Linked DNA regions of Thalassobaculum sp. OXR-137. The protein of the gene in region 1 binds, or shares a complex with, the protein of each later gene. Links are inferred from orthologs where the notes say so. Each region holds a gene or a part of one and is shown on either strand. Other genes may lie near its edges. The genes, in order: xseA and T8K17_RS20560.

Region 1 (7,210 bases):
GACGGCCGGCTGTCGGTCGGCGCGTTCCAGCGCTGGCGCCGGATGGGATGGCTCGCCCGCCCGCTGTTCGGCGCCTTCGATCTGGTGCTGGCGGCGAGCGCCGATCAGGCGCGGCGGTTCTCCGCCCTGGGCTGCGCCGACGTCCGCTATGCCGGCAATCTGAAGGCTGCCGGCGATCCGCCGGAGGGCAACGAGGCGCTGACCGCGGAAATCCGCGCCGCCGTCGCCGGGCGCCCGGTCTGGCTCGCCGCCAGCACCCATCCGGGCGAGGACGCGGTGGTGCTCGACGCCCATGCCCGGCTCGCCTCCGGACGACCAGACCTGCTGACGGTCATCATCCCCCGCCACGTCACCCGGGCCGACGAGATCGCCGGGTTGATCCGGGCCCAGGGCCTGACCGCCGCGCGCCGGTCCGCGGGCGAGACGGTGACCTCCGGCACCGCCGTCTATCTCGCCGACACGATGGGCGAGGTGGCCGGGTTCTACTCCGCCATCCCGGTGACCTTCCTCGCCGGGTCCCTGGTGCCGGTCGGCGGGCACAACCCGATCGAGCCGGCCCATTGCGGGACCGCCCTCGTCTTCGGGCCGCTGATCCCCAACAACCGGGATGCCGCCGACGCCCTGCTCGCCGCCGACGCCGCGCGGGAGGTGACGGACGCCGAGAGCCTGGCCCAGACCGTCGGCGCGCTGCTCGACTCGCCCGAGTCGGCCGCCGCCATGGGCGGGCGGGCGCGGGCCGTCGCCGCCGAGGGGCGCGCGGGCCTCGTCCGGATCCTCGACGCGCTGACCCCGCTCCTTCCGGGCGGGCCCCGATGAAGGCCCCCGGCTTCTGGACGACCGGCGGCTGGCCGGCGGCTGCCCTCGCCCCGGCAAGTTGGCTGTGGCGTCTCGGCGCCCAGATCCGCAGGGCCACAACCACAACTTACCGTCCGGCGGTGCCGCTGATCTGCGTCGGCAACGCCACCGCCGGCGGCGCGGGCAAGACCCCGACGGTCCTCGCCGTCGCCGCCGAGCTGATCGTCCGCGGCAGCCGGGTCGGCCTGCTGTCCCGTGGCCATGGCGGCACCCTGAGCGGGCCGGTCCGTGTCGATCCGGCGGTCCATGGCAGTGCCGAGGTGGGCGACGAGCCGCTGCTGCTGGCCGCCGCCGCCCCAACCGTGATCGCCCGGGACCGGGCGGCCGGCGCGCGGCTTCTGGAGGAGATCGGCATCGACGTCATCGTCATGGACGACGGGCTGCAGAACCCGTCCCTGATCCCCACGCTCAGTCTTCTCGTGGTCGACGGCGGGGCGGGGATCGGCAACGGCCAGCTGATGCCCGCCGGCCCCCTGCGCGAGCCCTGGGACGCCGCCCTGCAGAAATCCGCCGCCGTGGTGCTGATCGGCGACGACCGGACCGGGATCGCCACACGGGTGGGCGACCGGCGGCCGCTGCTGCGCGCCGTTCTGGAGCCGTCGCCGGCCTCCCTCACTCTGCGCGGTCAGCGCGTTCTCGGTTTCGCCGGGATCGGCCGCCCGGATAAGTTCCGCGAAACCCTGACCGAGATCGGCGCCGAACTGGTCGGGTTTCAGGCTTTCGCCGATCACCACGCCTACCGGCCGCTGGAGGTCATGGAACTGGTCGAGCGCGCGGTGGGCCTGAACGCCATCCCGGTCACCACCGCGAAGGACGCGGTGCGCCTGCCGCCGGAGGCCCGGCCGATGGTCACGGTCGTGGACGTGTCGCTGAGCTGGCGGGATCCGGCGGCGATCGCCGCCCTGCTCGACGGGATGACGCCGTAGCGTCTACTGGCCGGGCATCGGCGGGACCACGAAAGCCGGGTCCAGACGCCGGTCGTACCAGTTCATCCGCCAGTCGAGATGCGGGCCGGTCGCCCGGCCGGTCGCCCCGACCGTGCCGATCACGGTGCCCTGCCTGATGTGCTCTCCGACCTTCACCGCGACGCTGTCCATATGGATGAAGGTGCTGGACAGGCCGTGGCCGTGGTCGAGGATCAGGGTGCCGCCGGTGTAGTAGTGGTCGGTCGCCGACAGGGTCACCAGACCGTCTGCCGGCGCCACCACCGGCGTGCCTTTGGGGACCGCGATGTCGATGCCGTAATGGGGCTGGCGCGGCTGGCCGTTGAGGATCCGCTGGCTGCCGTACACGCCGGAGATCGGTCCGGTGACCGGCCAGATGAAGCCGGAGCGGAAATCGGACTCGACCCGGTCGGCCGCCCGCGCCGCCTTCACCTCGGCCTGATCGCGCTGGATCCGGTCCAGCACCTCCTTGGGCGGGGTCACCATGGTGTCCGGCAGGCCGTCGATGCGCTGAATCCTGAACTCGCGCGGCGCCACATCGAGGGTCCGGGTCTCCGCCGAGCCGTCCGGCGCGGTGATCACCAGGGTGGAGGTCACCGGCGCATCCCGGTGGAACCCGAAGACGAAGACGCCGTCGCGGTCGACCACCACCGGAATGCCGTCCAGCACAAGCTTTGTGCCCGGATCGGTCTTGCCGAACACCACACCGCCCTGAGTGAAGCTTCCGTTGAAGGTGGTCTCCGCCCGCGCCACCGTCGACAGCAGGAGGAGACAGGCGATCGCGAGGAACCGGCGCATCAGAACAGGGTCTCCTGGGTGGGGGTGGGGGTGTCGGACGAGGATGCCGGTGTCGGTTTGGCCTTGGGCTTAGGTTTCGCCCCGCCGCCCCCGGAGGGTCCGGACCCGGCGCCGATGACCGCCGAGGTCTCGCCGTCCCGGAACCGCAGGGACACCGTCTGACCGGCGCTGGTCTCGGCGGCGGATTTCACCGGCGCGCCGGACTCGTCGCGCACCAGGGCGAAACCGCGTTCCAGCACGCGCTCGAAGGAATTGGCGTTGAGGAGCTTCTCCAGGGAATCGACTCGAGTCTTCTCTACCTTCAAACGCCGGTCGTAGGCCGCCTCAGCTCTGCGCAAATATCTGTCTAGTTCCCGGGCGCCGTCGACCACGGAGCGCTCGATCGGTCCGACCCGCAAACCGCGCGCCACCGTGTCGAATCGTCCCCGGGTGCGGGCCAGGATCTCCGCCGGCGAGGGGATCGGCCGGTCGACCGCATATTTCAGCCGGTCGAGCAGAGCGGTGATCCGGCTCAGCGAGGTGCCCGAGGCATAGTCCAGCCGCTGCTGCGCCTGCTCGATCCGAGCGCCCGGGTCGCCGAGCCCACGGGCCAGTCCGGAGACGATGGTCCGACCCTCGTTCAGCCGGCGGCTGACGGCGCCGGTCAGCCGGGCGGTGTCCTCGGCGATGCGGGCAATCAGGTCGGTGCGCACCGGCACCGCCATCTCGGCCGCCGCGGTCGGGGTCGGCGCCCGGCGGTCGCTGGCGAAGTCGATCAGGGTCGTGTCGGTCTCGTGGCCGACGGCGGAGATCAGCGGGATATCCGAGCCGGCGGCGGCGCGCACCACCTCCTCCTCGTTGAATGCCCAGAGATCCTCCAGGCTGCCGCCGCCGCGCGCGACGATCAGCAGGTCCGGACGCGGCATCGGCCCGCCCTGCTCCGGCAGGCTGTTGAAACCGCGGATGGCGCGGGAAACCTGATCCTTCGCCGCGTCGCCCTGGACCAGAACCGGCCAGACGATGACATGCACCGGGAAGCGATCGGCCAGCCGGTGCAGGATGTCCCGGATCACCGCCCCGGTCGGCGAGGTGACCACGCCGATGACGCCGGGCAGGAACGGGATCGGCCGCTTGCGGTCGGCGTCGAACAGGCCCTCGGCGGCGAGCCGCTTGCGTCTGTCCTCCAGCAGCTTGAGCAGCGCGCCCTCGCCCGCCAGCTCCATCTGCTCGATGACCATCTGGTACTTGGAACGGCCGGGATAGGTGGTCAGCTTGCCGGTGGCGATGACCTCCATGCCGTCCTCGGGCTGGATCGACAGCCGCTGGGCCGCTCCCTTCCAGCACACGGCATCGAGCACCGCGTTCTCGTCCTTGAGCGTCAGATAGACGTGGCCGGAGCCGGCGCGCATGGGCCGCGACACCTCTCCGCGCACCCGCACGCGCTCGAAACTGGATTCCACCGTGCGTTTAACCGCCAGGCTGATCTCGCCGACGGAGAACTCCGGCAGGTTTCCGACGGTGTCGGATCCGGGAGGTGGGGCTGCGTCTTCCATGGGTCTCCGTAACACCGATCGGCCGCCGTCGTCACGGGGCAACGAATTCTATTTCCGGCCCCCATTCCCGCATCATCCACAGGGACATGACAACCAATGGAAGATTCGATGACAAACTCCATCGCACAATACGTCCTCCAGGGCGATTTCCGGGCCGCCAGCGCCGTCGCCCGCGAGCAGGGCCTGCCGTCCTATGCCGAACTCGTCAGGACGGCGGAGTTTCTCTCCGCCACCGCCTGGCTCGCCACGGACGCCCCGGACCCGCACATCCGCGAAGAGGCGGAGCGGGTGCTGCGCGCGGTCGCCGCGATCTCTCCCCGTTGGGTGGAGAATGCGGTACCGCGAGCCCCGGTTCCCGAGCTCATGCCCCGCACCAAGGCAGCATTCGACAGCTTGATGGTCCGGGCTCTGGGGGATCGCGGATATTACCATCCGGTCAGCCTGCCCGGCCTCGACGGCCCCGTCCCACCAAGCCGCTTCAACGCACCGGACCGCAGCGGGGCCTATCACACCACGGAATGGACCCTGGCCAGGCCGCTGCTGGAGCGGGCCTGCGGCGGCAGTCTGCGCGACCGGGTGATCGTCGATGCCGGATGCGCCGACGGCTTCTTCTCCCTCAACCTCGCCCGCGCGGGAGCCCGGGTCGTCGCCCTCGACGTCGCGGTCACCATGGCCCTGCGCACCGCCACCTTTTGCGCCCTCAACGGCCTGGGCGACCGGGTGACCGTCCAGCTCGGCCCGGCCCAGGATCTGCCGGCGATCCTCGACCGCCTGCGCGCGGCATTTCCCGGACTGGAGCGCGTCGATGCCGTCTGTGCGCTGGGGCTGATCTATCACTTCGACGACATGACCGGCCCGCTGACCGCACTGACCGGGCTCGGCGCCCCGATTCTGTTCGAGCTGCATGCCTGCCCGCCGGAGGACGAGGCGGCGTTCGACCCGGCCCACCACCGCAATCCGGAGCCGGTGTCCCTGCCCTGGCTCTCCGCCTGGCTGCGACGGTCGGGGTTCGACACGGTGCCGGAACCCCGCTGGCGTGCGGCGGCCGAAGCGCTCGCGGACCGGCCCCGAATTCTGCGCCACGAGATGCTTCTCGCCCTGCCGGCGGCGGACCGGCCGGCGGAATGACGACGGTGTGGCATGGCCCGGCGGCACGGCGTATGGTCCGCGCCTGCCGCCGGACAGGCCGCGCGGCGGGATGAAGGATCGGACCTGGAGAAGCCTGACATGCGCATTCTGGTCGTGGGTTCCGGCGGGCGCGAGCATGCCCTGTGCTGGGCCATCGCCGCCTCGCCGCTGGTGACGAAGCTGTTCTGCGCCCCCGGCAATGCGGGCATTGCGCGCGAGGCCGAATGCGTGCCCATCGGCGTGGACGACCATGACGCCCTGGTGGCCTTCTGCACGGACTCCGCCGTCGATTTCGTGGTGGTGGGCCCGGAAGGGCCGCTGGTCGCCGGCCTGGTCGACAGGCTGGACGCCGCCGGCATCAAGTCCTTCGGTCCGACGGCCGCCGCCGCCGTGCTGGAAGGCTCCAAGGCCTTCACCAAGGACTTCTGCACCCGCCACGACATTCCGACCGCCGCTTATGGCCGCTTTACAGATCCCGAGGCCGCCAAGGTCTATATCCGCGAGCAGGGTGCGCCCATCGTGATCAAGGCCGACGGGCTGGCCGCCGGCAAGGGCGTGATCATGGCTGAGACCCTCGACGAGGCTCTGGAAGCGGTCGACGCGATCATGGCCGACCGGGCGTTCGGCGAGGCCGGGGCGGAGATCGTCGTCGAGGAATGGATGATCGGCGAGGAGGCCAGCTTCTTCGCGCTCACCGACGGCAAGGCGATCCTGCCGCTCGCCGGCGCCCAGGACCACAAGCGGGTCGGCGACGGCGATACCGGGCCGAATACCGGCGGCATGGGCGCCTATTCCCCCGCCCCGATCGTCGACGACGCCATGGCCGCCCGCATCGTGAAGGAGATCATCGAGCCGACCGTCGCCGGCATGGCGGCGGAGGGTCGCACCTTCCGCGGCGTGCTGTTCGCCGGGCTGATGATCACCGACGGGGGGCCGAAGCTGATCGAATACAACGTCCGCTTCGGCGACCCGGAATGCCAGGCGCTGATGCTGCGGGTGAAGGGCGACTTCCTGTCCGCCCTGATCGCCACCGCCGACGGCCAGATCGACCACTTCCACCTGCGCTGGCACGACGACACCGCGCTCTGCGTGGTCATGGCCGCCAACGGCTATCCGGGCGCCTACGAGAAGAATACGGTCATCGCCGGCACCGAGGCGGTGGAGAGCGACGACGTGGTCGTGTTCCATGCCGGCACCACCAAGGGCGAGGACGGCAGCCTGCTGGCCACCGGCGGCCGGGTGCTGGGGGTGACCGCCATCGGCAAGGACGCCTCCGAGGCTCGGACACGGGCCTATGCGGCGGTGGACGGGATCGATTGGCCCGGCGGGTTCTGCCGGCGCGACATCGCCTGGCGGGCGCTGCAGGGCTGAGCCCCGGTCACCGGCCGGACGCGGCCCGCGCCTCGGCCACGAATTGCCGCGGCGTCTTGCCGGTGACAGTGCGGAAGGCATGGGCGAAGGCGCTGGGCGTCTCGAAACCCACGTCATAGGCGACGGCCGTCACCGGACGCCCCTCGCAGAGCCGTTCGATGGCCACCAGGATCCGGGAGTGACGCCGGAGTTCGCGGAAGGTCATTCCGGTCTGCACCCGCACCGCCCGGATCAGGCTGCGCTCGGAAAAGCCCAGCCGCTTCGCCCATTGCGCCAGCGTCATCGGATCCGCCGGATCGGTGTGGAGATGCGCCAGCAGGTCCGCGACGCGCGGATCGGCCGGATAGGGCAAGCGCAGCGGCGGCAGACCCGCCTCCGCAATCTCATGGAGCAGCACAGCCAACAGAGCCGGCCTCAGCCCGGCCTCGCCGCCTTCTGCGAGCCGGACCAGCACCTCACGCAGCAGCGGCGAGACGGAGACCATCCGCACATCGACCGGGACGCCCGGACAGGCCGGGCTCAGATAGGCGGTGCGCATGCCGACCTCGCCGTCGCAGCGAATCGCGTGCTCGACCCCGGCGG
Region 2 (7,310 bases), 3.1 Mb from region 1 along the record:
TCCAGCCGGGTCTCGTTGCCCAGGGCCTCAAGACGGCGCGCTGTCTCGGAACTGTCCATAGGGCGAATATAAGGATTCGGCGGTGCCATTGCAACGGTATTCCGAAGAATATGGGAATAATAAACCGACCCCATTTGATCCGCGCCGGTCTTTCACGCGTAATAGGCGCATCCGCAGCGGCAAGGTGCCGGCCCAATGTCCGCCCCGTCAGACCATCCCCTCAGATTTCCGCTGGCGGCGGAACTGCACGCGCGGCCGTTCGCCGAGTTGGAAGCGCCGGAGCGGGTCTCCCACATCGCGATGCTGACCGGCACCGGAGCCCGGGATACCGAGCGGGTCCGGCTTGAGGAGCTCTGCGCCCGTCTCGGCGGCACCCCGCCCGGTGACGGGGCCACGCACCACATCATGGATTTCGGCACGTTCCGCCTGAAATGGGAGCGCCATACCGAGTTCACCACCTACACCTTCCTGCGGCACGGACCGTTCGACGCGCCTTTCGCCGAACCCGCCTCCTCCCTCGTGCCGGCGGACTGGCTCGCCTCCCTGCCGGGCGAACGGGTCGTCGCCATTCATCTGGCGCTGATCGCCGCCGGCACCGACCGGGCCGAGGCGGAACTGGCCAAGCACCTGTCGCTCGCCTCCCTGTGCCGGGCCACGGTGCTGGCGGGCGCGGCGGAGATCGCCACCGACCACCGGATCGCGCCGGACGGGTTCACCCGCATGCTGGTGTTCGACCGCACCCTGCTGCCGCGCCAGGCGGGCCGGCTGGTGCAGCGGCTGGTGGAGATCCAGACCTACCGCGACATGGCCCTGCTGGCCCTGCCCAAGGCGCGCGAGGCCGCCCCGACCATCGCCCGGATCGACGCCTCCCTGGCGGAACTGACCGGGACCATGACCTCGGCCGGACAGATCGACGACGAGCAGCGGATGCTCGAACGGCTGATCACCCTGTCCGCCGAGATCGAGGAGAACATCGCCGCCACTTCCTATCGCTTCGCCGCGGCCCGGGCCTATCAGGGGCTGGTGAGCGACCGGGTGGCGGAGATCGCCGAGGTGCCCCTGGGCGACCACCCGACGCCGAGCGCCTATGTGGACCGCCGCTTCACGCCGGCCATGCGGACCTGCGAGTCGACGGCGGCGCGGCAGTCCTCTTTGTCGGAGCGGGCGACCCGGGCTGCCAACCTGCTGCGCACCCGCGTCGACATCACCCTGGAGGCGCAGAACCGCGACCTGCTCGCCTCCATGGACAAACGGGCGCGGCTCCAGCTCCGCCTGCAGCAGACGGTGGAAGGCCTGTCGGTGGCGGCCATCACCTACTACGTGATCGGGGTTGCCGGATATTTGCTCTATGCCGTCAAGGCGATGGGAGTGGCGGTCAATGTGCCCGCCGTCCAGGGCTTCGCCGTCCCGGTCATCGCGGCCCTCGTCTGGCTCGGCGCGCGGCGGGCGCGCGCCCGGATCGAACGCGAGAAGGACGAATAGACGCCGCTCAGGCCACCGGTCCGGCCGACATGTCGATGCTGGCGCCGGTCGCCATCAACGCGCCGATCGCCATGGTGACGATGGACTCGGCATGCAGCCCGGCATCCCTGTACTGGACGGCCTGGCTGTCGTGGTCGATGGGGCGGTCCGGCAACACCATCGGCCGCACCGCCAGCCCGCCATCGAGCAGACCCGCATGGGCCAGATGGTGCAGCACCTGGGTGGCGAAGCCGCCGATGGCGTTCTCCTCCACCGTGATCAGCACCGCATGCTCGCGGGCCAGGCGGGTGACCAGATCGGTGTCGATCGGCTTGGCGAACCGGGCATCGGCCACAGTGGTGGAAATCCCCCGTGCCTGCAGCGCATCAGCCGCGGCCAGCGCGTCCTGCAGGCGGGTGCCGAGCGACAGGATCGCGACGGTCGTCCCCTCGCGCACCACCCTGCCCTTGCCGATCTCCAGCGCCGAGCCGGTCGCCGGCAACTCCACGCCCACGCCTTCGCCGCGCGGATAGCGGACGGCGGACGGGCCGTCGTCGATGGCGGCGGCGGTGGCGACCATGTGCTTCAGCTCCGCCTCGTCCGACGGCGCCATGATCACGAAATTCGGCAGGCAGCCGAGATAGGTCAGGTCGAAGGCGCCGGCATGGGTCGCCCCGTCGGCGCCGACCAGGCCGGCCCGGTCGATGGCGAAACGCACCGGCAGCTCCTGCAGCATCACGTCATGGACCACCTGGTCGTAGCCGCGCTGCAGGAAGGTTGAATAGATCGCGCAGAACGGCTTCAGGCCCTCGCAGGCCATGCCGGCGGCGAAGGTCACCGCGTGCTGCTCGGCGATGCCGACATCGAAACTCCGGTGCGGGAAGCGCTCGGCGAACTTGTTCAGGCCGGTGCCGGACGGCATGGCGGCGGTCACCGCGACGATGCGCTCGTCGGCTTCGGCCGCCTGGATCAGGCTGTCGGCGAAGACGTTGGTGTAGCTCGGCGCGTTCGGCTTCGGCTTGGACTGGGCGCCGGTGACCACGTCGAACTTGGCGACCGCGTGATACTTCTCGGCATTGGTCTCGTTAAATGGATGGCCGCGGCCCTTCTCGGTCACCACATGCAGCAGCACGGGGCCCTGCTTGCGGCCCTTCAGCTTCTTCAGGATCGGCACGAGGTGGTCGAGGTTATGGCCGTCGACCGGGCCGACATAGAAGAAGCCCATCTCCTCGAACAGGGTGCCGCCGGTCAGCATGCCGCGGGCGAATTCCTCGGCCCGCTGGGCGGCGCGCTCCAGCGGCTTGGGGAAGTGGCGGGCGACCTGCTTGCCGAGCTCGCGGAACGAGGCAAAGGAGCGCGACGACACGATCTGCGACAGGTAGGCGCTCATGGCTCCCACCGGCGGGGCGATCGACATGTCGTTGTCGTTCAGGATCACCAGCATGCGACTGGCCGAGGCACCGGCGTTGTTCATCGCCTCATAGGCCATGCCGGCGCTCATGGAACCGTCGCCGATCACCGAGACCACGTCGAAATCGTCGCCCAGCAGGTCGCGGGCGGCGGCCATGCCGAGACCGGAGGAAATCGAGGTGGAGCTGTGTGCGGCGCCGAACGGGTCGTACACGCTCTCCGACCGTTTGGTGAAGCCGGACAGGCCCCCGCCCTGGCGCAGGGTGCGGATGCGGTCGCGGCGGCCGGTCAGAATCTTGTGCGGATAGGCCTGGTGGCCGACATCCCAGATCACCTTGTCGCGCGGCGTGTCGAACACATGATGCAGCGCCACGGTCAGTTCGACCACGCCCAGGCCGGCGCCCAGATGGCCGCCGGTCACCGACACCGCGGAAATCGTCTCAGCCCGCAGCTCGTCAGCCACCTGGCGCAGTTCGGCGACGCTCAGCCCCTTCAGATCGTCCGGTGTGGCGATCCGGTCCAGGAGCGGTGTCTCGGGCCGATGGCTCATGATCCTACTTTCCAGTCCGTCAGTTCGTGCGGTCGACGACGTAACGCGCAGCCTCGCGCAGCGGATCCGCCGCCTCGTCGAACACCTCGAGCGCATGCACCGCCTGATCGATCAGCAGATGGGCCTGCGCCCGGGCCCGCTCCGCCCCGAGAATGGACACGAACGTGGCTTTTCCCGCTGCGGCGTCCTGCCCCACCGGCTTGCCGGTCTTCTCGGGGTCGCCCTCGGCGTCAAGCAGGTCGTCGGCGATCTGGAAGGCCAGGCCGAATTCCTGCGCGAAGTTATGCAGAGCCATATAGGACCGATAGGAGCCTTTGCCCAGGATCGCGCCCGCCACGGAGGAGAATGCGAACATCTCGCCGGTCTTCAGGCGCTGCAGGCGGGTGATAGCCCCGATATTCATCTCGCCGTCGCGCTCGGCCAGCAGGTCGATCATCTGGCCGCCGCACATGCCGTGGCCGCCGGCCGCCTGGGACAGCTCGCGCACCAGCTCGATCCGAACCGCCGGATCCGCATGGGTCTCGGGCGCGGCCAGCACCTCGAAGGCCAGCGCCTGCAGCGCGTCGCCGGCCAGGATCGCCGTGGCCTCGTCGAACTGCTTGTGGCAGCTCGGCCGGCCGCGGCGCAGGTCGGAATCGTCCATCGCCGGCAGGTCGTCATGGATCAGCGAGTAGGTATGCATGAACTCGACGGCCGCAGCGACCCGGGCGGCGCAACGCTTGTCGACCCGGAACAGGTTGGCCGACTGCATCACCAGGAACGGCCGCAGCCGCTTGCCGCCCGCCGTGCAGGAATAGCGCATGGCCTCGAACAGCCGCGCTTCGGCGTCGTCCGGTTGGGGCAGCAGCAGGTCCATGGTCTTGTCGACCGTGGCGGCGCACTCCTCCAGCAGGGTCTGCAGGTCGGCCATCGACAGCTCCCCTCAGGCGTCGAAATCGGTGGTGCCGGACGGCTGGCCGCTCTCGTCGAGCTTGATCTTCTCGACCTTGAGGCGCGCCTCCTCCAGCTTCTTCTGGCAGTGCTTCTTCAGCGCCGCCCCCCGCTCATAGGCGGCGATGGCATCGTCCAGCGATCCCCGGCCCTGCTCCAGGGTCTCGACGATCGCTTCGAGCTCGCGCAGGGCGTCCTCGAAGCTCATGGCGTCGACGGGCGCGGCGACGGGTTTGGCAGCTTGTGTATCGGTCACGTCTATCCTCCGGAAAGCGCGCGGAGTGTATGCAGGGTGCGGGTGCGAAACAAGGCCGGCGGGCGGGCCGCGGGAAAGCGCGGATCGTGGCCCGTCAGCCCTTCATGAGCTGCTTCACATGGGCCGCCGTCGACACGGAGAGCGCCTGCAGGTCGTAGCCGCCCTCCAGGCAGGAGACGATCTTGCCGCCGCAGACCTTCTTGGCGACCCGCATCAGCTCCTTGGTCGCCCAGACGAAATCCTCTGTCTCCAGCATCAGCGAGGCCAGCGGGTCGTCGCGATGGGCGTCGAATCCAGCGGAGATGATCAGCAGCTCCGGCTGGAACGCCTCCAGCGCCGGCAGGATGCGGTCGCTCATGGTCTGGCGGAACTCAGGACCGCCGGACATCGGCGCCAGCGGCGCGTTGACGATGTTGCCCTGCCCCCGCTCGGTCGCCGCCCCGGTGCCGGGATAGAGCGGCATCTGGTGGGTCGAGGCGTAGAGCAGGCTGGGCGTGTCCCAGAACGCCGCCTGGGTGCCGTTGCCGTGGTGGACGTCGAAATCCATCACCGCCACGCGCTTCAGCCCGTGCACCTCCTGGGCGTGCCGGGCGGCGATGGCGACGTTGTTGAAGAAGCAGAAGCCCATGGCCCGGTCCGGCTCGGCATGGTGTCCCGGCGGCCGGGTGGCGCAGAAGGCGTTGGCCGCCTCCCCGCCCAGCACCGCGTCGGTCGCGGCCACGGCGGCGCCGGCGCCGCGCAGGGCGGCCTCGCCCGTGCCGGGGGACAGGAAGGTGTCGCCGTCGATCGCCGCCATGCCGGTCTTCGGCACCGCCTCCAGGATGGCGGCCACGTAGCGCTCGGGATGGACCCGGGCGATCTGCTCGACCGAGGCCAGCGGCGCCTCGCGGCGGTCCAGCTTGCTGAAATTCGGTGCCTCGAGCGCCTGCCAGATCGCCTTCAGGCGCGCCGGGTGCTCGGGATGCATCTTGCCCGGCTCGTGGTGAACACAGGCGTCATGGGTATAGAGAAGCGTTGTCATGGGCCGAGCCTAGCAAGCCCCCCGCTCGCGCACCAGCAGCAGCACGGTGTCGCCGGCGTAGCTGACGGTACCGATTTCCGCGTAGCCGACCGACCGGGCCAGCCGGACCGACGCCTCGTTCCGGGGGTCGATGATGCAGTGGGTGCGGAGTACGGGGAGTGACGTATCGATCCAGCGGTGCAGAGCCGTCACCGCCTCCCGGCCGAAGCCCTGGCCCTGGCACCCGCTCGACAGGACCCAGCCCGCCTCGGCCGAGTTCTCGGGTTCGTCCACTCCCTCGCGCCGGAACTGGGCCACGCCGACATCGCCGATGAACCGGCCGGTCGCCCGCTCCTCGACCGCGAAATAGCCGTAGCCGAACAGTGCCCAATGGCCGGCATAGCGCAGCAGCCGCGACCAGCTCTCCTGACGGGTCGACGGCTGGCCGATGTAGCGCACCACCTCCGGATCGGCCCAGAGCCGGGTGATGTTCTCGGCGTCCTCCAGCCGATGCGGCCGCAGGACCAAGCGCTCCGTCTCGATCACGGTCGGGGTGGATGCCATTGGAAAAACTCGCTTTTCGGCCGCTTCCCCGCGCCGCCCATCCAGACATGCCGGCAGCCGGCGGCCCGTTAATAGTTGCGGACTTTGGTATATCTCACCCTGTAGACTTGCAAGGCCGCAGCGAGTGCTACCTTACAATCGCCTAGTGACATCGAGGACTTGCAGACGATGCCCGTTTCGACCCGACCCGCCGGCCTTATCCTCGGGCTTTTGGCCCTATGCGCGTTCCTGAGCACGGCCGATCCGGCCCTGGCCCAGGGGCGGGCCGCCTCGGTCAGTGTCGATCCGGTCACCCGCCAGCCGCTGATCGCCACCGTCAATGTCCTCGGCCGGTTCGTCGCCCGCGAGGCCGGGGTGCTCGCCGCCCGGGTCGCCGAGCAGGTGGACGAGGTCGCGGTGCAGGTCGGCGACCAGGTCCGCAAAGGCGACGTCGTCGCCCGGCTCTCCAGCGACCGATTGACCGCCGAGCGCGAACGGGTGGCCGCCCAGGCCAAGGCGGCCGCGGCCGACATCATCGCCGAGCGGGCCAATCTGGCGAAAGCGCAGCAGACCCTGGACCGGCTGAGCAAGCTGAGGAACTCCAGCGCCCACCGCCCCGACCGGATGGAGGATGCCGAGCGCGACGTGGAGGCGCACCGCGCCGGTCTGCGGGCCGCCGAAGCAGACGCCGCCGTCGCGAAGGCGCAGCTCGACCTGGCGGAAATCGCCCTGGCTGACGCGACCATCACCGCGCCGTATGATGGGGTGGTGACGGTCCGCTACGTGTCCGCCGGCTCCTATGTGCGGCTCGGCGATCCGGTGGTGACGATGCTCAATCACCTGGAACTGGAGATCGAGGCCGACGTGCCGGCCGACCGGACCGGCGGCCTGCGCCCCGGTACCGTCGTCGAGGCCGAGCTGCAGGACGGCACCCGGCTCAGCGCCGCCGTCCGCGCCGTGATCCCGGAGGAGAACACCCGCACCCGCACGCGCGCCGTCCGCTTCACGCCGCAGGACAGCGCCCAGGTGCCGACCGCGGCGAACCAGGCGATCACCCTGGAGGTCCCGCTGGACCAGAGCCGGCAGGTGCTGACGGTCGACAAGGACGCGGTGACCGTCCAGCGCGGCGAGAACATCGTCTTCGTCGTGCAAGACGGCAA

The links.
Region 2: the proteins of xseA (region 1) and T8K17_RS20560 are in contact, whole or in part, in a cryo-EM structure (PDB 8TXR), measured with the Escherichia coli proteins. The link is inferred for Thalassobaculum sp. OXR-137 from one-to-one orthologs.

Annotation. Positions count from the first base shown.
Region 1 is NZ_CP139715.1:1,348,858-1,356,067, reverse strand. The notes cover bases 1,864-4,749. They hold xseA (exodeoxyribonuclease VII large subunit), read right to left. Parts: upstream 4,130-4,749; coding sequence 2,597-4,129; downstream 1,864-2,596. Other genes in these bases: T8K17_RS06425 (class I SAM-dependent methyltransferase), read left to right, coding at 4,238-4,749; T8K17_RS06435 (M23 family metallopeptidase), read right to left, coding at 1,864-2,597. Outside these bases: T8K17_RS06445 (3-deoxy-D-manno-octulosonic acid transferase), read left to right, coding at 1-816; lpxK (tetraacyldisaccharide 4'-kinase), read left to right, coding at 813-1,781; more of T8K17_RS06435, read right to left, coding at 1,785-1,863; more of T8K17_RS06425, read left to right, coding at 4,750-5,257; purD (phosphoribosylamine--glycine ligase), read left to right, coding at 5,357-6,628; T8K17_RS06415 (helix-turn-helix transcriptional regulator), read right to left, coding at 6,636-7,210. UniProt on the Escherichia coli protein: Bidirectionally degrades single-stranded DNA into large acid-insoluble oligonucleotides, which are then degraded further into small acid-soluble oligonucleotides.
Region 2 is NZ_CP139715.1:4,412,188-4,419,497, forward strand. Bases 2,976-5,961 are described here. They hold T8K17_RS20560 (exodeoxyribonuclease VII small subunit), read right to left. Parts: upstream 4,608-5,961; coding sequence 4,344-4,607; downstream 2,976-4,343. Other genes in these bases: dxs (1-deoxy-D-xylulose-5-phosphate synthase), read right to left, coding at 2,976-3,421; T8K17_RS20555 (farnesyl diphosphate synthase), read right to left, coding at 3,441-4,331; T8K17_RS20565 (histone deacetylase family protein), read right to left, coding at 4,702-5,628; T8K17_RS20570 (GNAT family N-acetyltransferase), read right to left, coding at 5,638-5,961. Also shown: T8K17_RS20540 (metalloregulator ArsR/SmtB family transcription factor), read right to left, coding at 1-59; T8K17_RS20545 (DUF3422 domain-containing protein), read left to right, coding at 196-1,482; more of dxs, read right to left, coding at 1,490-2,975; more of T8K17_RS20570, read right to left, coding at 5,962-6,171; T8K17_RS20575 (efflux RND transporter periplasmic adaptor subunit), read left to right, coding at 6,340-7,310. UniProt on the Escherichia coli protein: Bidirectionally degrades single-stranded DNA into large acid-insoluble oligonucleotides, which are then degraded further into small acid-soluble oligonucleotides.